3 regions of the Labrenzia sp. THAF35 genome follow, and region 1 is predicted to be linked to each of the others. Evidence: predicted binding sites of a transcription regulator. Region 1 holds the regulator's gene; each other region holds the start of a gene.
The links. Region 1 encodes PhoB, which activates phosphate uptake and scavenging genes when phosphate is short. Its sites were predicted from a motif close to TGTCATNNANCTGTCAT; they were not measured.

Region 2: a site for PhoB is predicted at 1,741-1,757, ahead of ppk2 (polyphosphate kinase 2). Genes of this name have one in related genera too.
Region 3: a site for PhoB is predicted at 3,012-3,028, ahead of FIU93_RS07535 (DUF2794 domain-containing protein). Genes of this name have one in related genera too.

The regions. Positions count from the first base shown of each region.
Region 1 covers NZ_CP045380.1:6,090,433-6,097,969, reverse strand. Annotated here, with positions in the region: gene pstC (phosphate ABC transporter permease subunit PstC) at 1-1,045, shown strand, start outside; gene pstA (phosphate ABC transporter permease PstA) at 1,045-2,397, shown strand; gene pstB (phosphate ABC transporter ATP-binding protein PstB) at 2,445-3,206, shown strand; gene phoU (phosphate signaling complex protein PhoU) at 3,238-3,933, shown strand; gene phoB (phosphate regulon transcriptional regulator PhoB) at 4,014-4,715, shown strand; gene FIU93_RS28045 (GcrA family cell cycle regulator) at 5,042-5,578, opposite strand; gene FIU93_RS28040 (aspartate aminotransferase family protein) at 6,020-7,216, shown strand; gene argF (ornithine carbamoyltransferase) at 7,216-7,537, shown strand, end outside.
Region 2 covers NZ_CP045380.1:1,858,653-1,866,189, forward strand. Annotated here, with positions in the region: gene FIU93_RS08630 (carboxyl transferase domain-containing protein) at 1-915, opposite strand, end outside; gene FIU93_RS08635 (TetR/AcrR family transcriptional regulator) at 991-1,632, opposite strand; gene ppk2 (polyphosphate kinase 2) at 1,855-2,763, shown strand; gene FIU93_RS08645 (Gfo/Idh/MocA family oxidoreductase) at 3,028-4,035, shown strand; gene FIU93_RS08650 (MBL fold metallo-hydrolase) at 4,169-5,008, opposite strand; gene FIU93_RS08655 (helix-turn-helix domain-containing protein) at 5,105-6,025, shown strand; gene FIU93_RS08660 (hypothetical protein) at 6,126-6,968, shown strand; gene FIU93_RS08665 (inositol monophosphatase family protein) at 7,055-7,537, opposite strand, start outside.
Region 3 covers NZ_CP045380.1:1,635,282-1,642,818, forward strand. Annotated here, with positions in the region: gene dctP (TRAP transporter substrate-binding protein DctP) at 76-1,107, opposite strand; gene FIU93_RS07530 (PLP-dependent aminotransferase family protein) at 1,235-2,632, shown strand; gene FIU93_RS07535 (DUF2794 domain-containing protein) at 3,097-3,486, shown strand; gene FIU93_RS07540 (Bax inhibitor-1/YccA family protein) at 3,802-4,584, opposite strand; gene FIU93_RS07545 (hypothetical protein) at 4,767-5,540, opposite strand; gene FIU93_RS07550 (ABC transporter permease) at 5,870-7,537, opposite strand, start outside.

The DNA.
Region 1 (7,537 bases):
CGCCGAAACGTTGCGGGCCGCGCAGACATACCGCAGCATCTCGGGTACAGGCCTGCTGTTGCGGACAATCGGCGTTCTGGCGGTCGGCCTGATCGGTTTCGCTGTCGGTGTTCTGCGCACCAACAAGGATTTCCGTGCCCGCAACGTCGTGGAAACGGTCGTCCGCTATATCCTGATTGCAGCAGCCTCGATCGCCATCCTGACGACTGTCGGCATCGTGCTGTCGCTGATCTTCAACACGGTCGAGTTCTTCCGGCTCTATCCGGCTGCTGATTTCTTCTTCGGCCTGACCTGGGCGCCGAGCTTCGGCGGTGGATCGGAGCTGGGGATCGTGCCACTGATCTGGGCGACCATGTATATCTCCCTGATCGCACTTGCCGTTGCCGTACCGATCGGTCTGTTCGCTGCCATCTACCTGTCTGAGTATGCAACGCCGCACGTACGCGCCGTTGCCAAGCCACTGCTCGAGATCCTGGCCGGTATTCCGACCATCGTTTACGGTCTCTTCGCGCTGCTCACAGTCGGCCCGCTTCTGATGAACGTCTTCGGCTCCAGCGGTGCGCTCGGCGTAAGCTGGATGTCCGGTGCTTCCTCGGTGTTCACCGCGGGTGCTGTCATGGGCATCATGCTGATCCCTTTCGTCAGCTCGCTCTCCGACGACATCATCAACGCTGTGCCGCAGGCCATGCGTGACGGTTCGCTCGGACTTGGTGCCACCCATTCGGAAACCGTGAAGCAGGTCATTCTGCCGGCGGCCCTGCCGGGGATCGTCGGGGCCATCCTGCTCGCGGCCTCTCGCGCCATCGGTGAAACCATGATCGTTGTTCTGGGGGCCGGCGCGGCTGCCCGCCTCAGCATGAACCCGCTCGAAGCGATGACCACCGTGACCGCGAAGATCGTCAGCCAGCTCACCGGCGACGCCGACTTTGCCTCCCCGGAAGCCCTTGTCGCCTTCGCACTCGGCATGACCCTGTTCGTTGTGACCCTGGGGCTCAACATCGTCGCGCTCTACATCGTGCGCAAATATCGGGAGCAGTACGACTAATGACCGACACGACCCTTACGCCACCGTCGGGCAAGACCAGCGCTCCGACCCCGCACAAGACCACGTCGATCCTCGAACTCGACCCGCTGACCAGAAAGCGCAACGCCGCTGAAGCCCGCTTCAAGCTCTACGGCATCATTGCCATCGGCATCGGCCTGTTCTTCCTCGTCGCGCTGTTGTGGGCAATCCTTTCCAACGGCCTTGGCGCCTTCAGCCAGACCTTCCTGAAGGTGGATGTCCCCCTCAATCAGGAGCAGATTGCCGAAGCGGAAAAGTCGGTGGTCAAGACCTCCAAGTATCGGGCCATCATTGACGACGCCTTTGCCAAGGAACTTGCCGGTCTCAACATCACCACCGACATGTCGGCAAAGGACCTGCAGAAGCTGTTCTCCTCAGGGGCTGCCGCAACGGTTCGTGACTATGCACTTGCCAACCCGGACAAGATCGGCACGACGGTAACCTTCGAGCTGATCGCCTCATCCCGTGTCGACGGCTACCTGAAGGGCCGCGTCAAGCGCGAGGATCTTGCCGAAGACAAGAACCTGGATGCCGCACACCTGGATCTGGCTGACCAGATGCAGTCCGCCGGCATTCTGGAGAAGCGCTTCAACTGGGCCTTCATCACCGGAACCGATGCTTCCGACAGCCGTCCGGAGCAGGCCGGCATCGGGGCGTCCATGATCGGGTCGCTGTTCATGATGCTGGTGGTGTTGTTCCTGTCGCTGCCGATCGGTGTGGCTGCTTCCATCTATCTGGAAGAATTCGCTCCGCAGAACAAGTTCACCGATCTGATCGAGGTGAATATCTCCAACCTGGCCGCCGTTCCGTCCATCGTGTTCGGTATTCTCGGTCTGGCGGTCTTCATCCAGTTCATGCATCTGCCGCAATCTGCACCGCTGGTTGGTGGCCTGGTGCTGACGTTGATGACACTTCCGACGATCATCATCTCCACCCGCGCCTCCTTGAAGGCCGTTCCGCCGAGCATCCGCGATGCGGCCCTTGGTATTGGCGCCTCCAAGATGCAGTCGATCTTCCACCATGTCCTGCCGCTGGCAATGCCTGGCATTCTGACCGGCACGATCATCGGTCTGGCACAGGCGCTTGGGGAAACCGCTCCGCTGCTGCTGATCGGGATGGTCGGTTTCATCGCCTCCAATTTCCCGGACGGTGTGGCTGCCGGTTTCTTCTCTCCGAACTCGGCCATGCCGGCCCAGATCTACGAGTGGGCGAAACGCGCCGACCCGGCTTTCTATGAACGCGCTTGGGGCGGGATCATCGTGCTGCTGGTCTTCCTCATGACCATGAACATTATCGCTATCATCCTGCGCCGCAGGTTTGAACGCCGCTGGTAAGGATTGCTCCGATGAACGAGATGCCGAATTTTGAACAGGCGAAAACCATGACCGACAGCAAAATTTCCGCGAACAAGGTGCAGGTCTATTATGGCGATACCCACGCCATCAAGGACGTGGACATCGAGATCCAGCCGCGGTCCGTGACTGCCTTCATCGGTCCCTCCGGATGTGGCAAGTCGACGTTCCTGCGGACGATCAACCGCATGAACGACACCATCGACATCTGCCGTGTGGAAGGGTCGATCAAGATCGACGGTGAAGACATCTACGATCCCAAGGTCGATCCCGTACAGCTGCGCGCCAAGGTCGGCATGGTTTTCCAGAAGCCGAACCCGTTTCCCAAGTCGATCTACGACAACATTGCGTACGGTCCGCGGATCCATGGTCTGGCCCGCAACAAGTCCGAGCTTGATGAAATCGTTGCCTCCAGCCTGCAGAAGGCCGGGCTTTGGGAAGAAGTCAAGAACCGTCTGGACGAGCCGGGCACCGGCATGTCGGGCGGTCAGCAGCAGCGTCTGTGCATTGCCCGTGCGATTGCCGTCAGCCCGGAAGTGATCCTGATGGACGAACCGTGCTCGGCGCTTGACCCCATCGCGACTGCGAAGGTGGAAGAGCTGATCGACGAACTGCGGGAAAACTTCACCATCGTGATCGTGACCCACTCGATGCAGCAGGCTGCCCGTGTGTCTCAGCGTACCGCGTTCTTCCATCTGGGTGTTCTGGTGGAGGAAGGTCTGACGGAGGACATCTTTACCAATCCGAAGGACAAGCGTACGCAGGACTATATTACGGGCCGCTTCGGCTAAGCATTTTTTAGGTTTCTGAAGGGGACACAGGATGTCTGAACATACAGTCTCGGCTTACGATGACGAACTGACGGCCATGGCCGGCAAGGTTGCCGAAATGGGTGGTATTGCCGAAAAGGCTTTCGCCGATGCGGTGTCCGCGCTGGTGTCGCAGGATCTGGAGCTTGCCAAGGCGACGATCAAGGGCGATGTCCGTCTGGACAGCCTTTACAACGAACTTGAAGTGAAGCTGATCGAGCTGATCGTCCGCCGCCAGCCGATGGGGCAGGACCTGCGTGAAATCACCGCCGCAACGCGCATTGCCAATGACCTGGAGCGTGTTGGCGATCTTGCCAAGAACGTTGCCAAGCGCGTCATCGCCATCGACAGCGACTTGCAGTCCAAGAAGCTCGCGATCGGTGTGGAGCACATGACGGAACTCGCTCTTTCGCAGCTCAAGCAGGTGCTGGATGCCTACGCCCGCAAGGATGCGGAAGCCGCCCGCCGGGTTCAGGAAGCCGACGCCGAGGTCGACGCGATCTACACGTCGATCTTCCGCGAACTCCTGACCTACATGATGGAAGACCCGCGGGTCATTACCCAGTGCGTCCATCTCTTGTTCTGCGCAAAGAACATCGAGCGCATCGGCGATCACGCGACGAATATCGCCGAGAACGTCTACTACATGGTCACTGGCGAGCGTTTGCCGGAAGACCGGGCAAAGGTCGACGAAACAGGCGCGGTCTGACCCGCCGGTAATCGTCGGATTTGCAGAAGATCTTAACGGCCGGCGCTTCGGCGCCGGTTGCGGTAATTGGAGCGAGATGTATGCCGAAGGTGCTCATCGTTGAAGACGAAGAACCGCTCAGCCTTCTATTGAGATACAATTTGGAAGCGGAAGGGTACTCGGTCGAGTCCTGTGTCCGGGGTGATGAGGCGGAAATCCGCCTGCGGGAAAGCCTGCCGGATCTGTTGCTGCTCGACTGGATGCTGCCGGGCCTGTCCGGAATTGAACTGTGCCGCCGCCTGCGGGCGCGCGAGGATACCGAGCGCCTGCCGGTCATCATGCTGACGGCACGCGGTGAGGAAGCAGAGCGCATCCGCGGTCTGTCGACCGGTGCCGACGACTACGTGGTCAAGCCCTTCTCGGTACCGGAATTGATGGCCCGCGTGCGCGCCATCCTGCGCCGGGCAAGCCCGGAAGTGGTGTCCAGCATGTTGCGGTCCGGCGATATCGAACTGGATCGTGAAACGCACCGCGTTCGCCGCAACACCAAGGAAATACACCTGGGGCCGACGGAATTCCGCCTGCTGGAATTCCTGATGACATCGCCTGGCCGTGTCTTCTCCCGCGAACAACTGCTGGATGGGGTCTGGGGTCACGATGTCTACGTGGACGAACGCACTGTCGATGTTCACGTCGGTCGCTTGCGCAAGGCTCTGAACAAGGGCAAGGCAAAGGATCCTATCCGTACCGTCCGTGGTGCCGGATACGCCTTCAATGACCAGTTCACCTCTGCCACTGCCTGAGGGCAACTTGCAGAATGGAATTAAGGAGCCCGCTTTCTAGCGGGCTTTTTGTTTCTCAGCGGTTATGTGCCTTTCGCGGAGCAAGGTTCTCTTCTGCGACAACCCCATCAGTTGTGTCGGTGTCGGGGCTGATCCTGCGGTCCCTGTCGTGGCGGAGTGGTCAAACAAGGTTTGTTTTGATGGAACGGAAACGGCATGGAGCGGTGCCAAGAACAAGCCGTGGGAGGTCACTGGTCGGGGTCGGGCATCTGGTCAATGGAAGGCCCAAACAAAAAAAAGCCCGCCAGATGGCGGGCTTTCTCATGAATTGGTTAGGTGCGAGGCTATCAGCCTGCCTGAGCCATCGTCTTGCGATCGCGGCGGCGGTCGGCGACCGGCTGATACGCGATCTTGCAGTGATGAGCGCAGTAGGGGACGCCGGCATCGGACTGGCGGCCGCAGAAGTAGAAGTCGTCGGTCGCCGGGTCGCCAATCGGCCATTTGCAGGTCCGCTCGGTCAGCGTCAGGATGGTAGCCCGCTGCGAGATCGGAACGAGCTCTGCAATCGGCTCTACGCGCGGCTTGGCAGCCACCACTGGTGCAGGCGAGATGTCTGCTTTCAGGGCCGTTGCGCCGATCGACTGCGGATGTGACGTCGTCGGTTTCTTCGGCGCTGCACCCGTTGCAGGAGCTGCGGTGCGCGGCCGGCGCGGCTTGGCGCTTGAAGAGGTGGACTTGGCGCGGCCGGACAGGCCAAGGCGGTGCACCTTGCCGATCACGGCGTTACGGGTAACACCACCCAGTTCGCCTGCGATCTGGCTTGCGCTCAAGCCGTCGCCCCAAAGCTTTTTGAGAAGCTCAACTCGTTCGTTTGTCCAACTCATTGCCGCACCCTTTAGTTTGACCGTCCTGCGGCCATTAACCCCGTGTTAAGCATGCGCAAGCACGCTTAATGCTGGCAGATCTAGTGCCTCTTGGTGATTTGCCTCACGAGATCTCGTGTCTGATTGCTGAGAGGTTACAATAACGTTAATTTGTCAGGCAACCACTCGACCCAAACCAGTTGGGGATGAAACGACTTTTCCCCAATTATGGCGAGGTCATTGAGAATTTTATGAAATCCGCCCTCCGCGGCACATGAAATGTCTTGTGCGCCATTTCCATTGACAGTGCATGGTACCGGCAGTGTATAAGAAAGCCGCTGCGTGCCGCCTCATCGGGGCGGCACGTTGCGTTTTGGCCCTTCGGCATCTTTTCAAGGTGACGGCCCGGCGTCGGGGCGACGCAGGGGACAGCAGGGGCGTTTAAAGGAGACAAACGAGGTTATGTCCGCGACTGCACTATTCGGAAATTACGCAAGATCGAACCTGTCTTTCGATCATGGGGAAGGCGTCTGGCTGGTTACCACCGATGGCCGACGATTCCTCGATTGCGGTTCCGGCATCGCGGTCAACGCACTCGGTCATGCCCATCCGCATCTGGTCAAGGCATTGCAGGATCAGGCAGCCAAGCTGTGGCATACCTCCAACCTGCACCAGATCCCGGATGGCGAACGGCTGGCGCAGCGCCTGTGCGCGGAAACCTTTGCCGACAAGGTGCTGTTCGTGAATTCCGGTGCGGAAGCGATGGAAGCTGCCATCAAATGCGCGCGCCGTTATCATTATGACAACGGCAACCCCGAGCGGTTCCACATCGTGACCTTCGAAGGCGCTTTCCATGGCCGGACCATCGCGACCATCGCGGCTGGCGGCCAGGCGAAATATCTTGAAGGCTTTGGCCCGAAGGCTCCCGGTTTCGACCAGGTGCCGGCAGGAGACCTGGATGCGCTGAAAGATGCCATCGGACCGCAAACGGCCGCGATCGCGATCGAACCCGTGCAGGGCGAGGGCGGTATCCGCGAAATTCCGGCCGATTTCCTGCGTGCGCTGCGCAAGATCTGTGATGACAACGGCATTCTGCTGATCTTCGACGAGATCCAGACCGGTGTCGGACGGACCGGCAAGTTGTTCGCTCACCAGTGGACGGGCGTGGAACCGGATCTGATGGCAATCGCCAAGGGTATCGGCGGCGGGTTCCCGATGGGCGCATGTCTTGCAACGGCAGAAACGGCGGCGGCGCTATCACCCGGGACCCACGGCACCACCTTTGGCGGCAATCCGCTGGCCATGGCAGTCGGCAATGCCGTTCTGGACGTCGTTCTGGAAGACGGGTTCCTGGAAGGTGTCCGTCAGAAGGGGCTCAGCTTCAAGCAGAAGCTGGCCGGACTGGTGGACGGCCATCCGGACGTTCTGGCCGAAGTGCGCGGCAACGGTCTGATGCTCGGTCTGAAATGCGTGGTGCCGGTGGCAGATTATGTGCTTGCAGCCCGTGAAGCCGGTCTGCTGGCAGTTCCTGCCGGCGATAACGTGGTGCGCATCATGCCGCCGCTGACCATGAGCGAAGAGGAAATTTCCATTGCTGTCGAGCGCCTGGAACAGGCTGCTGTCGCCATGGAAGCGAAATTGGCGGAAGGAGCGGCCTGATGACCGCAAACGGAACCTACCGGAACTTTCTGGATCTGACGGACTTCGAAGGCGACGAACTGCGCGCCATCCTGGACACCAGCCGGAAGATCAAGTCGAGCCGTAACGGCGTGCATCGCGGCCAGGGTCCTCTGGCCGGCAAGGTGCTGGCCATGATCTTCGAACAACCGTCGACCCGTACGCGCATTTCCTTCGATGTCGGCATGCGCGAGCTTGGCGGCGAGACCTTGATGCTGACCGGTGCGGAAATGCAGCTCGGCCGCGGAGAGACAATCGCCGATACGGCGCAGGTTCTGTCGCGCTTCGTCGACGCGATCATGA
Region 2 (7,537 bases), 1.9 Mb from region 1:
TTCGCGGATGTCGTAGGGCGTTTTCAGATCGGCCGGAACGACACCGAGGATTTCGTCCGGATCGTAGAGCGGGTCTTCCGGGGCCTGCAGCGCGACGGATGGCGTCTTTGTGCGGTTGAGGCTGGCGATGGCGCGGCGGGCAAGCGCCAGTGCGTGGGCATCGTCGCGGGCCAGATGATCGGCAACGCCGGACAGGCGCGTGTGAACATCGCCGCCGCCGAGATCTTCCGCAGATACTTCCTCGCCGGTGGCGGCCTTCACCAGAGGCGGGCCGGCCAGGAAGATGGTGCCCTGGTTCTTGACGATGATGGTCTCGTCCGACATGGCCGGCACATAAGCGCCGCCCGCTGTGCAGGAGCCCATGACGACCGCGATCTGGGCGATGCCTTTTGCCGACATGTTGGCCTGGTTGAAGAAGATGCGGCCAAAGTGGTCGCGGTCCGGGAAGACCTCGTCCTGGTTGGGCAGGTTGGCGCCGCCGCTGTCGACCAGATAGATACAGGGCAGATTGTTTTCCGAGGCAATTTCCTGAGCGCGCAGGTGTTTCTTGACCGACATCGGATAATAGGTGCCGCCTTTGACGGTCGCGTCATTGGCGAGGATCATCACCTCGCGGCCTTCAACCCGGCCGATGCCTGCGATCATACCGGCGGCGGGAGCCGCGCCCTCGTACATCTCGTGGGCGGCCAGCATGCCGACTTCCAGGAAGGGTGAGCCGGGATCGAGCAGGCGGGAGACGCGTTCGCGCGGCAGGATCTTGCCGCGGGACACATGACGCTGTCGGGCGGTCTCGCCACCACCGTCCAGTGCTGTCTGGGCTGCTGCCTTGACGGTGTCCATGGCCGCTTCGTGGGCGGCGCGGTTTGCTGCAAACTGTTCGCTTCTCGGCGATAGGCTCGATTTCAGGATGCTCATGTCACCCGGTCTCCCTTGGATCAACCTTGTGGACGGTCGATTGAGTTCAGTTGCTTGCTCCCCACGCGTCCGGTTTCACGCCTGAGGGGCCGGAATGTCTCGGTTCTCCGGCGCAACGGCCTTGCGCGCCAGGTCCAGGTAAATCTCTTCGATATCCAGTTTCGACAGGCGACCGCCTTGGCGGTACCAGCTCGGAATGCCAGTCAGCATGGCAATGATCGCGCGGGTGGCGACCCTCGGTTCGCGGACGCTGTAGCGGCCTTCAGCGGAGCCGGTTTCCAGAATACCCGTCAGGATGCCCTCGTAGCGACGGCGCTCCGCTTCGACGATGTCGAAGTTGTCCGGTTCGAGATTGCGCAGTTCCATGTAGGAAATGAACACCTCGTCCGCCCGTTCCAGGTGATAGCGGATGTGAAAGCGGACAAAACGCTCCAGCGGGTCCATGTCAGCCGGAAAAGCCGCTTCGTCCCAGGCAGCAAGGAGTTCGCCCATGTGGGCGAGCATCAGGTCCTTCAGGATGTCCTGCTTGGTCGGAAAATGGTTGTAGAGCGCGCCTGGCTGAACGCCGACATCGGCGGCGATTTCGCGCATGGAGACAGCGGCATAACCGTTGGCGGCAAAGCGTTTCAGGGCTGCCTTGCGCACACGTGCGGCAGTCTCCTGGCCTTTCGCTCCCGTTCTGGATCGGCTTTGCGGTCTTGCGGCTGCACTTGCCATCTTGTTTCTCCCTATTGCAAAAAATAAATGAACGTTCGTTCATTTGCAAGGGTAATTTGAGTGCGAAAGCGTTGCTGCTAGAAAGAATGACAGGGGAACAGGCGCGACTGTCAAAAAACTTTCATGGATAACCTGTTCACAGTCCTTGGGCATTCTGCGTCCGGTTGAATGCGCTGACGAACCTGGGTGTACCTCCGGGATGTATTTCAAAGGAACCGATTGATGACCGAAGAAAGTGCAAAAACCTGGGTTGAAGCGGAATGGGCAGACAGCCTGGACGAAGAGCTGGAAATGGAGATCGACGATTTTCTCGTCGCCAAGGATCTCGCCTTCATCTCCGCGAAGAAGCACAAGTCGACCATCGACCGGAACACCTATTTCCACGAGTTGCTGCGTCTGCAGGCCGAACTGGTGAAGCTGCAGGACTGGGTGCAGCATACCGGTGAGAAGATCGTGATCATCTTCGAGGGGCGCGACGCTGCCGGCAAGGGCGGGGTCATCAAGCGCATCGCGCAAAGGCTCAATCCGCGTGTCGCCCGTGTGGTGGCGCTGCCGGCACCAACCGACCGTGAAAAGACCCAGTGGTACTTCCAGCGCTACGTGCCGCATCTGCCGGCCGCCGGCGAAATGGTGCTGTTCGACCGCTCCTGGTACAACCGCTCCGGCGTCGAGCGCGTCATGGGCTTTGCCAGTGATAGCCAGGTGGAGGAGTTCTTCCACGATGTGCCGGAATTCGAGCGCATGATCGTGCGCTCCGGCGTGCGGCTGATCAAATACTGGTTCTCCATCACGGATGAAGAACAGCAGCTGCGCTTCCTGATGCGCATCCACGATCCGCTGAAGCAGTGGAAACTGTCGCCGATGGACCTGGAATCCCGCGTGCGCTGGGAGGATTACACCAAGGCCAAGGAAGAAACCTTCGAGCGGACCAATATTCCCGAAGCACCCTGGTTCATCGTGGAAGGCAACGACAAGAAGCAGGCGCGCCTCAACTGCATCAGTCACCTCCTGTCGATGATCCCTTACGAAGATATCCCGCACGACCCGATCAAGCTGCCGGAACGGGTCTACAATTCCGACTATGAGCGCAAGGTCCTGCCGGAACATCTCTACGTGCCGGAGAAATTCTGAGCCGCGACAGTGCTCCCTTCACGGGCGCGGCGCTGCTATGTGAAATCGCGGCGAAAGACCTTCGATGTCTCCCCGGATCACCGCTACGCTTGTCCGGGGGGGCGCGGTTGGTGTGAATGCTGCCCGCGTCCAACCGATGAGGCCGGTTTCAAATCAGCTTTTCACCAGCGAGCAGGCCTTTCTCCGGCCTTTCTGCCCTTGCGGAGTTAAATCGTTTTATGTCATCTGGCGTGCGTACCTCAAAATCATGGGAAGGATGCCGGCATGACGGAAAAGACTATCAGGTGGGGGATCGTTTCGACCGCGAAAATCGGTCTTGATAAGGTCATTCCGGGCATCCAGCGGTCGAAGACCGGCACCGCCTATGCGATTGCTTCGCGAGATCTCGACCGGGCAAAGGAAGCTGCGAAGGGTCTCGGCATCGAGAAGGCCTATGGATCATACGAGGAGCTGCTCGCAGATCCGGAGATCGACGCGATCTACAATCCGCTGCCCAACCACATGCATGTGCCCGTGACGATCCAGGCGGTGAATGCGGGCAAGCACGTGCTTTGCGAAAAGCCGGTCGCGCTGAATGCCGACGAGGCAAAGCAGCTTCTGGACCTGCCGAAGGACAAGCTGGTTGCCGAAGGCTTCATGGTTCGGGCCCACCCGCAGTGGATCAAGGCGCGCGAGATCGTGCGGTCCGGCGATCTGGGGGAGCTGAAAGCGATCCAGACCTTCTTCAGCTACTACAACGATGACCCGGGCAACATCCGCAACAAGGCGGATATCGGCGGGGGTGCGCTGCTCGACATCGGTTGCTACACGATGCTGGCCGGTCGGTATTTCTTCGATGCCGAACCGCAGCGGGTCGTTTCGCTGATCGACCGGGATCCCGCATTCGGCACCGACCGCATGACCAGTGCCCTGCTCGACTTCGGCAATAACCGGCACCTCAACTTCACCGTCTCGACCCAGCTGACGCCTTATCAGCGCATTCATCTGGTCGGTACGAAGAAGCGGCTGGAAATCGTCATTCCGTTCAACGCGCCGCAGGGCGAAGCTGTTCAGATCCGGCTTGACGACGGTTCGCTGCTCGGCGATGCAGCGATGCAGTCGGATATCATCGCGCCTTGCGATCAATATGCCGAACTGGCGGACGTGTTTGGCCGGGCGATCACCGGTGAAGCGCCACTTCCTTATGGCGCGGAAGATGCCGTCCAGAACATGAAGATCCTCGACGCTATCTTCGCGTCGGCCGAAAAGGATGGCTGGGTCAACATCGGTTAAGCCGTTCGCACACCCTGCCTCCCGCAAAGCCAAGTCCCGGCCTCGAGCCGGGACTTGTTTTTTGAGGAGACCGCGGGGCAAAAGCCTGCGCAACCACGAAAGGACTTGGCGTGGTTGAAAAGTCGCCTTGTGTTCAAATCTCCACAAAAGCGAACCCGTTGTCGCGTGTTTCCAGACATCCGAACCTGTCGGTAGACAGGTGCGTCGCGGCGAAGGGGATCCTGTCTGCCGACAGCCTGTCGAACAGAGCCCTTCTTGTTTTAACGGCCAGATCCGGGTCACTGTCGAGCGCATAGCGGACATCCGGATTGGCAAATTGCAGCACATCGGACACCACGACATCCGCGAGCAGAATGGCTTCCTTGTTGCCTGAAGAAAGGTGCAAGGCCTGATGACCAGGGGTGTGGCCGGGCGCTGAAAGCAGGGTGATGCCATCGCCGATGTCGGCGTCGCCACGATGAAGCCGCAGCTGATTGCCGACCGGTTTCGCAAGCGCCTGAATGAGACCCACCAGCGGCCGTTTGTCTTCCGGTACTGAGGTCAGCAGGGCTTCGTCGGTCCAGAAGTCCCACTCGGCGGCCTGAACATGGATCTCTGCATTCGGGAAGAGACTGCTGCCGTTCAGCGACAGTCCGCCGATATGGTCGGCATGCATGTGGGTAATGACGATATCGGTCACCGCTGCGCGCTCTTCGGTCTTTTCCGGAGCTTGCCAGGTCAGCGTGCCACTGGTTGGAAATCGTTCCTTCAGATATTCGCCCGAACCGGCGTCGACCAGGATCTTGCGGTTGCCGGTCTCAATCAACCAGGTATTGGCGCCAAAGCGTGTGCTCGGGCTGACGGCGTCCTGTTCGGTCTGTGTCACGTTGGAAAAATAGGCTGCGGGAATGTCGAGATAGCCGTCCGACAGGGCCGTGACGGTCAGGTTGCCTCGTGCAAGACGGGATGCAGATTTATCGAGAGTGCCGAGCATAGGGGTCTCCATGTGTTTGTGCTTTGGAGAAACTTAGCTTCGAGCATCTTTCGGGGCGATTGGCGCAAATGACAAAGAATGTGCTAAACCAGCCAAATGGGCCAATCGCTGTCGATCGCCATTCTCGCTTATCCGGGATCCCTGAAATCCGCTGTCTACGGGCTCCAGGATATTCTGGGCCATGCGGCGCGGATCAGCGATACCGAGGTGAAACTGGATCTGTTGGAGGATTTTTCTGCGGCAGTGGACCGATATGACGCGGTAGTCCTGCCGCCCTCGGCAGGGACTGTCCGTCTGGAAGATGTTCCGGCTCTTCCTGGTTTTCTCCAGCATTTGCACGGTCGCGGCGCTGTTGTCTGTTCGGCTTGTACCGGGCTGACATTCGTTGCGGCGGCCGGTCTGGCGGAGGGGCGCAAGGTTACGACCCATTGGGGACTGGAACAGCGTTTGTCAGCAACCTATCCGGACCTCAGGCTCGATACGGACAGGCTGCTGATCGAATATTCCGATCTGATCACGGCCGGAGGCCTCATGGCCTGGGTCGATCTTGCGCTGGCGCTCATCGAGCGGTTTCTGGGGTACCCGGTGGCCGTTGCCACGGCGCGGCATTTCATTGTCGACTTTCGCCGCCGCGACCAGCGCCGGTTCAGGCGCTTCCTGCCTGAACTTCGGCACGGCGATGCTTCCATCCTGAAAGTGCAGCATTTCCTGGAAACCCGGTCGGGTGACGACGTGAGCGTTGCCGATATGGTGCGCACCAGCGGGCTGCCGGCGCGAACCTTTCAAAGGCGCTTCAAGCTGGCAACGGGACTTGCCCCGAAACAGTATCTCCAGGAGCTTCGCATTGAACGTGCGAGGGATCTCCTGATCGAAACGGATCGGCCCGTCTCGGATATCTGCTTTGCCGTCGGCTACAACGACCCGCCATCCTTCGTTCGCCTGTTTTCACGCCTTTCCGGCCTGACACCGGGCGCGTTCCGCGAGCAGTATCGACGGCAGTCAGATATGGCAGGGTAACCGGCTTGATCGACCCTCTTGTTGGTGCGACCTTTGCCGCTGCCGGCGAGCGCATACGAATATGAGAGAGGGACAGGCGATAGGTATCTTCGCAAGAACTATGGGACTTCTGGCCGTTGTGGGCCCCTGCCTTCTCGCGGGCGGCGGCGCTGCGGACACGTTGCCTTCTCCCGTCACGGGTGCGGTCGAGTTCGGCGGTCTCCAGATGAAGCTGTCAGAGGACGGCGGTCAAAGACGTTTGATCTTGGCAAACGGCGACCGTCTGCCTTTTCCGAAAGGTGGCAACATCGTTCTGGCTGTCGATCGGGTCCTGGTCTTTGATGCAGAGGGAAACACCGCCGGGAGTTTTCTTCATGACGGTCGGATTTCTTCTGAATTGCTGCAGCGGATGGCCATTCTGGAGAGCTTTTCCGCAATAGGTGCAAACCAGACACGTGAAGACGCCGCACAGCATCTTGCTGCCTTTGGTCTGCCTCGGACGTCTGCAGAACTGCTGGCGGCAATAAACCGGGATGTGCCGGAGTTTGCCCGCGCCAGTGGAGAAGAGTGTGGCGGCAATTGCGATTGGGCCGCGCTCAACGCCATCGAGCGTATTTCAGAGGATCTGGAACGCAAGGATGTCCGTATCTTCGAAAACGCCACTCGCTATCTTGTCGGCTTCGGGCCGCCGGAAGTAGAGGCGAAGCCTGATTACATGATAGCGGCAAACCCCGCTGCGCCGCTGTACCTTTCTGCGGACAAGACGGCTGCGGCGACTAATGCACTCGGCCTGAAGTTCTTGCTGCTGAATGCGGACGAGCAAACGGACAGCCCCGGGCGCCGGGCCGTCTGCGTTCCGCTTTCAGGCTGTGGTTGGGCGGAAATCGATGTTCTGACAGAGGTTCGCCCGGAATGGCTCGAGTTTGAAAAATCGACCGGAAAATTGCTGCGCGTGATGTTTTGAGGTCGTTCAAAAGGTCCTGAATGAAAAGAAGGCGTACCTCTTCCGAGACACGCCTTTGGAGATGTTTGCAGGATTTCCCTGAAACGTCAGCTTTTCAGGAAACGCTCGCACTCCGTTGCCAGAGCCGACAGATCGTCAAATGTTCCCGGACCGGCCGCGAGAACCGGACCACCGTCCAGGATGGCATCCCCCGCCACCGGGAAGGGGCGGTAGCTGCCGCCGGCTTCGGCGACCAGGCAATAGCCGGCAAGGCAATCCCAGGCATGCATGGACGGTTCGTAGAAACCGGCGAGCCTGCCTGCGGCCACGGAGGCCAGCATCTGCGCGCCCGAACCGGTGCGGATGTAGTTGCCGCCACGCGCCATCAGACCGGCGATAAGCGCGCCGATCATTTCCGCTGGCACGGCGTGGTTGGCGCCGATCCCGGTCAGGCTGTTTTGCAGGGTCCTGGATGAATCAAGCCGGAGGGGTTCGCCGTTAAGTGTTGCGCCGCCGCCCTTGACGGCTGCGAAGCTCTCGTCGTCGCAAGGCACGCGGATAACACCCATGACCAGATCCGTACCGTTGAG
Region 3 (7,537 bases), 1.7 Mb from region 1:
GCATTTGCCGATCGAAAGGACGACCGGACGGTAGACGGCAGGGAGGTGCCGTCTGCCGTCCGGTGGGAGGAAGGGTCAGATCAGCCCGAGGGCTGTCATGAACTCAATCTGGCTCGCGAGCACGCGATTCGCCAGATCGTCTTCCTTGGTAGCCTTTTTCCAGGACTCGACAGCCTTGGACCGGTTGGCCGCGACATCGGCCGGGTCGAGCTGGATGATCTCGACGCCTTGTTCGCCGTATTTCTTCAGGACATCGACATTCTGCACCATGATGTGCTGGCGCAGCGATCCGGAGATCTCCCGAGCCGCAACGGCAAGCGCTGCCTTGTAGTCGTCCGGCAGCGCGTCATAGGCGCCCTGGTTGGCGACATAGCTCGTGGCGGTGGTCGGCTGGTGCACGCCCGGCAGGATGATGAACTTGGCGACTTCGCCAAGGCCTGCTTCGTAGTTGGCGGTGAGATCGCCGCGGTCGGCAAAATCGATCAGGCCTTTTTCCAGCGCCGTATAGACTTCCGCCGTCGGCAGCGGGGTCACGGAAACGCCCTGGTCGGCCATGACCGCGGAAGCGAGCCCGACAAAGCGGCCCTTCTTGCCGGCCATGTCGGCGATGGTTTCCATCTTGACGGTCGAGTGGATCGGCTCTTCGCCATAGACGGTGGGGGCAATGTAGAAGAGACCGGCCCTTGCATAGGCTTCGCGGGCGAGATCCAGACCACCCTTTTCGTAGAACCAGGCTTCATACTGGTCGGACTCGGGGAAGCCGAACGGGATGGTGGACGTGAAGGCAAATGCCGGGATCTTGCCGGCTTCGTAGCCGTCGAAGGTCTTCATCAGCTGGAAGGCGCCGGCGCGAACGGCATCGAATGCCTGGTTGGCAGGCACGAGCTGGCCGGCGGAGAACAGCGTGATCTTGAAGTTGCCGTCGGTCAGTTCGCTGACGCGCTCGACAAACTTCTTCTCGAATTCGAAAGGTGTGGTGCCGGCGTCCCAGAGAGCCTGCATGCGCCACTCAACCGCATCCTGTGCCTTGGCCGCAATCGGTGCTGCGAGGGCGGTGCCGCCAACGGCTGCACCTGCAAGAAGGCTGCGTCTACTTACTTTGGTCATTTTTCCCTCCCAAGGAAATTGCCATTTGCTGGCGTAATGGGGCAAACTGTCATAAAAATGATTGGGACAATCAAGGGACAGTTGTCGGATTTATGGGCAGCACTGTCCCAGTAAATTTTGAGGGACAATGAGGGTTACGGGTAGCGGTCGGAAACTGTCTCGCGTCGATCAGATCGTCGAGAAAGTCGCGCTGATGCTGGAGGCAGGGGCGTACAAGACGTTTGAGCGGTTGCCTTCCATTCGTCAGGCCGCGCGGGAGAACGGCGTTTCGAAAAACACGATGGCGGAAGCTTACGACCGGCTGGTCGCCCGAGGGCTACTGGAAGCGCGGGCCGGCTCCGGATACTACATGTCACAGGTCGGACCGGCTTCCAAGACCCCGCCTGCGCCACATGTCACGGCTGCTGTCGACGGCATGTCGTTGCTGCGGGAGCAGCTGGAACAGCATTATGAAGTGCGTCCGGGAGATGGGCGCCCGCCGCCGTCGTGGATGGAGGGGGCGGAGCTGCGCCGCCATTTCGCCAACGCCAAGACGCCTTTTCCCGAAGCGATCGAATTCGGCTACGGCAGTTCGTGGGGATATGGTCCGCTGAGGGACCGGCTGCGGATGCAATTGCTGGAACGATCGATCCCGGCCGATCCGCAGGGGCTTCTTTTGACCCATGGCGTCAACCATGGACTGGATCTGATCATCCGGCATCTGACGGAGCCTGGCGATACGGTTTTTGTCGATGAGCCGGGCTATTATCCGCTCTTTTCCAAGCTGACCTTCGCCAAGGTGCAGATTGTCGGTATCCGGCGGGACAGGGACGGTCCGGACCTGGAAGACCTGACCGCCAAACTCGCTCTTTACCGGCCGAAGATGTTTGTCACCCAGTCCCACGGCCACAATCCGACCGGCGGTTCCCTGTCACCTTCGCGGTCATTCGGGTTGATGCAGCTTGCCGAGCGCTGGGGGTTTCTCCTGGTTGAAAACGATGCGCTTGCCGACATTCTTCCGGCCACGCTGCCAAGGCTGGCGGCGCTGGACCAGCTGGAGCGGGTGCTTTATCTCGGTACTTTTTCCAAGACACTGTCGGCCAGTCTCAGATGCGGTTACGTGGCTGGAAATCCGGACATCATCCGCCAGCTTGCCGATATCAAGATGCTGACGGTGGTCAATTCATCCGACCACGTCGAACGCTTCGTGTTCAATCTGATGCAGGCCGGCCATTATCTGAGACATCTGCGACGTCTCAGGAGCCGGGTGGAAGATGCCTACAAGGCATCCTTCGGGACACTGGAGGCGATCGGGTTGTCCGTGCGGGAGTGCTCCATACCCGGGTTCTATCTCTGGGTGGAGTTTCCCGATGATGTGGATGAAAGGGAACTGTGCGCCGCAGCCAGCAAGCAAAGCATTTTCATTGCACCGGGCGCCGTCTTTTATCCGAACCGGGAGACCCGGCAGAAGCCGGCAATGCGGGTCAACGTCGCCTATGGAACCGATGCGCGGTTCCTGTCGTTCCTCAGGGATTTTCTGAAGTAGTTTGAAAGCAGAAAAACAGGCAGGGCCACAAATGAAAAGGGCCGGCATAATGCCGGCCCTTCAGTTGCCCTGATGTTTGACTCACTAAATCTGGTTGGCCAGTAAAAACCCCGGGGGGCTGGGGGGCTAATGCATTCCGCGGATTCTACGGGCCATACCCATCAGGGTATGATCCTAATATGGGTGTCTAAAATGGCTGGCCAAGGGCTGGAATGCGGCAAAATCAAGGAAATTTATGCATTCTTTCTTGGCAAAGTGCCGTTGCGTTCGTTTTTGCTCTTCTTCCCGTAAAACTTATTGGCAAAATTACTCTGGTTTCGGACCTCTGTCTGTCAATATGACGTTGCGGGCTTGCCAGAATGGCTAAAGAAGACGCATCATGACAGCCAGGTGACAGGCGTCTCCCGACGATTCTCTTGTCGGTTACCTGTCAGCAGCGAAACCGCGAACGGAATGGAGGCGGAATGAGCGAAGCCGACGACAGCGCGTTTCAGCGTGGTGCGGGTGCAAGCCCGTCGCCACAACATCAACCGGCTCCCCCTCCCAAACCCATTGTTGCATTCAACAGGCGCGAACTCGATGTCATTCTGAGGCTCTACGGGCGCATGGTCGCCGACGGCGAGTGGCGGGACTATGCCATCGACCTCCTGAAGGACCGGGCAATCTTCTCCGTGTTTCGCAGATCTTCCGAAATGCCGCTTTACAGGATCGAGAAGGACCCGAAGCTTGCCCGCCGCCAGGGCGCTTATTCGGTCGTGGCGACCGGGGGCATGATCCTGAAGCGTGGCCACGATCTGGCGCAGGTGCTGAGGGTTCTGGAGAAGAAAAAACATCTTCGGGTGGTCGACGCCTGACCAGGCATCCGGTCAGTCAGCTGATGGCCGGGTGAGGTTCATTCCCCCTGCGTTTATCCGGTCACAGGTATTTCCTTGATGGTGGCGTCAATGACCGGCCAATGCTGGTCGGTTACCCGCTGGCCGCGGACCAGACGGTTGGTTCGGCCAAACCTGGCAGCGCAGTGTTCTGCCGCTTCATTCCATTGATTTGCGCAAGGCTGGCGTTGACGCCCATTGGCGCAAGTGTCGGCGTGCGATGTGTCGGACAGTCGTTCGGCCACAAAAAAGCCCGGCACACGGCCGGGCTTTTCCGTTTGTTCAGTTTGGCTGCGCTTAGTCGCGGTTGCCGAACAGCTGCAGCAGCATGATGAACAGGTTGATGAAGTCGAGGTACAGACGCAGCGCGCCCATGACGGACTTCTTCGTGGCGACTTCACCGCTGTCGCCTTCGTAGTACATTTCCTTGATCTGCTGGGTGTCGTAGGCGGTCAGGCCGGCGAACACCAGAACACCGATCACGGAGATGGCGAACTGCAGGGCGGAAGATGCCATGAAGATGTTGACCAGCGACGCGATCACGATACCGATCAGGCCGATGAACAGGAACGAGCCCCAGCCGGAGAGGTCCTTCTTCGTGGTGTAACCGAACAGGCTCAGCGCGCCGAAGGTACCGGCGGTGATGAAGAAGACCTGAGCGATCGAACCCGGGGTGTAAACCAGGAAGATCGAGGACAGGGAGATACCCATTACGGATGCGTAGACCAGGAAAAGGGTCCGCGCTGCGCCGGCACTCATGGACTGAATGCGGAAGGACAGCCAGAACACCATTCCGAGCGGTGCGAGCATGACAACCCATTTCAGCGGGCTGCCGTAGATGGCAACACCCAGCTGGGTGAGCATGCGGCCGTTGCCAAGGCTGGCGACAGCAGAGTTCGGATCGGTGGTCGTTGCAAGCATGACCGTTGCCAGCGCAAGAAAGCCGGTCAGCGCAAGGCCGATGGTCATGTAATTATAGACGCCCAGCATGTAGGAGCGCAGGCCCTGATCGATGCCGGCCTCGGCGCGTGCGCCGGCGACGGTATACGCGCCTTGAGATTGACGGTCATAGGTCGACATGGTCGTAAAAATCCCCTTCTAGATAGACGTGCGCATGCAATCGCGCATGCAACACAACTCCCTCAACATATGGGAAAAGCCTATCCCGAGCACAAGTCGAATTCGATGAAAAATTCGTAATCTTTGCGCTCAGGACGTATTATTTGAACCTATCCTTAAAAACAGGCTCAGATTCAGTCGTATTATTTCATGGCTTTCAGTCGGGATTCGATCTGCCGGTCGCAGGTGCCGCCGGGGTTGCGAACGATTTCTTCCGACGCGAAATCGAGGATTTCCTTTTCCGGATCCTGCATCTGCTCGACAGTCACACCGGGCTTGAACCACTGCAGAACCGCATAGTCGCCACCAGCATCGGTGAGGAAAGCGATCGGCTTGCCATTTTCGGTAATGCCCATGCGGCCGACGCGGACTTCCGCAATCGATACCTTGCGCGCTTCGCCGTCGATGGTCAGCCGGTTTTTCGACACGTTCAGTTTCTTCAGCTTGGAGCCTTCAGTGCCGACCCAGTTACCGTAGAAGCGCTTGCCTTTTTTCTCGACGGAAAGGCAGGAGTTCTCGAAATTCGGGATGGAAAGACGAACGGCGGAAACCTCGATCGGATCCTCGCCCTTGGGCGCCAGCGTGTATTTCATTGCGTTGTCGCCGGTGCGGTACACCCGGATGCCGACCGGCGTATAGCCGGAATCGTTCATCGAACGGGTGAAGAAATCGAACTGGTTGGCGTCGTTGGTGCCGGCCCGGCGATAGAGCCAGCGCTTCGGCAAACCGTTTTCGAAGACCAGCCAGTCACTGACGACGAGGCCGCGCGGGCCTTCCGGCGTGTTCAACTGCCAGACCCCGGTATGAAACGGGCTTTCCGCCGACGCGGCAGGGGCGAAAGCCATAGCGGCAACTGCGGACAGGGCTGCAGCCCCGGCAATGGTCTTCAAACGAATTTTCGGGAGAAACTTGAACATGGAATGGCCCCTTCTTAACAAACTGCCCGGAGCTGAACCGGATAGCCAAGATCAATTCAGTATGCAAGTTGTGTGGAGCTGAAGTTTGTCGCGATTTGGTTGTATTTCAGGATTTTTTCCTGAACGAAGTTTGCCAAGAGCTGTGGGCGCCGGATCGAAATAGATCAGCGCCTGCCAAGAATTCGTTCGATCTTGTTTTCGGAAGTCTACCGGTTCACCGGAAATAGCCTTGCTGATCAAAGGAGGCACGACCGAAGCCGGCAAACGTCCTTTGATCAGCTATTTCCTGTGCGCACGTTGGCCGCTACAGCAGCTGACCGCATTTTGCGCTAGAGATTTCGCAGGACAGGTGCGGGCTTTTCACCCAGCACTCGCCATGTGCCGATGAGGCCGAAACCCACCGTCAGCACCAGCGCGATCAGCGCGGCACCTGCTGCGGTCACCGGCATCATCACGAACGACCCGTCCATGATCTGCGTTATCACGTACCAGGCGGCGACCCCTCCGGCCAGCAGGGCGAACACCGCCGTTGCAAGGCCCAGAATGGCGTATTCGAGTGCATAGGCGAAGATCAGGCGAGCCCGTGTCGCACCAATGGTTTTCAGAATGACCGCATCGTAGATCCGGCTGCGATGACCGGCGGCAAGTGCACCTGCCAGAACCAGAACACTGGCGATCAGCGTGATCGAGCTTGCGCCGCGGATGGCCCAGGCAAGCTGTGCCACCAGATCGTTGACCTGAGAGATCGCGTCCTTCACCCGGATTGCCGTCACTGTCGGAAAGGCGTTCGAGACCGTCTTCAACAAGGCAAGTTCCGTCTCTTCCGGCACATCATCGTCCCAGCCAAGGGTCATCAGATGGGCATGCGGGGCACCGGCAAAAGTATTCGGCGAAAACACCATCACGAAATTGATCGCAAGGGACTGCCATTCCACCGTACGCGTGTTGGCAATTTCCGCCGTGATTTCCCTGCCGAGCACATTGACCGTGATCCGGTCTCCGATCTTGAGGCCGAGATCGGTGGCGGCCTCTTCATCGAAGGACACCAGCGGAATGCCGGTGTAGTCCTCCGGCCACCAGGAGCCTTCTTCCAGCTTCGAGTTCTTGGGAAGACTTACATCATAGGTAATGCCGCGGTCACCGCGCAGCACCCAGCCGGAGCCTTCCTGGGCAGGGACGAACTTGTCGGCTGCAATACCGTTCAGCGAGACAATGCGTCCGCGCAGCATCGGGACGCTTTGCAGGTTGGCGTCGGATGCTTCAGCATTCAGCAAGGCCTCGAAGGCATCGCGTTCATGGCTCTGGATATCGATGAAGAAGAAGCTCGGAGCCTTGTCGGCAATGGTTGCGGTCAGCTCGCGCCGCAGGTTTCCGTCGATGAGGGCAAGCGCGACCAGCAGCGACAGGCCAAGTCCCAGCGACAACACGACTGACGGGGTCAGCGCTCCGGGGCGGTGAATGTTTGCAATCGCCAGCCTGAGCTCGGTCGAGCGGACACTGGGCAGGCGCCTGGCTATGGCCATGATCCCGCGTGCGACCAGCACCAGCAAAACGAACGCACCGGCGGATGCGGCGATGTAGGTGCCGGCCATGCGCTGGTCGTGGGCAAGCAGAATGGCGATGGCGGCAAGGGCAAGCACTGTTGCCGCGGTGGCAAACAGATAGCGTTTGCGCGGCAGCTTGGCGCCACCGGTCACGATATCCCGGAACAGGGCCGTCGGCGGTATGTCATGAGCCCGCCCCAACGGCCAGATTGCAAAGGCGAGAGCGGTCAGGAGGCCGTAGACGAGGCCAAGGGCAAGCTCGGTCGGATAGATGCTGGCCGCGAGCTTGACCGGCAGAACCGGCGCCAGTGCGGCATCGGCGGCAAAGGGGATCAGGGCACCCAGCACAAGGCCGACGACGATGCCGAGCAGCGCAAGCACCAGCATCTGAACCAGATAAATCTTGAAGACGAACCCGCCTGTCGAGCCCAGGCACTTGAAGCTGGCGATAAC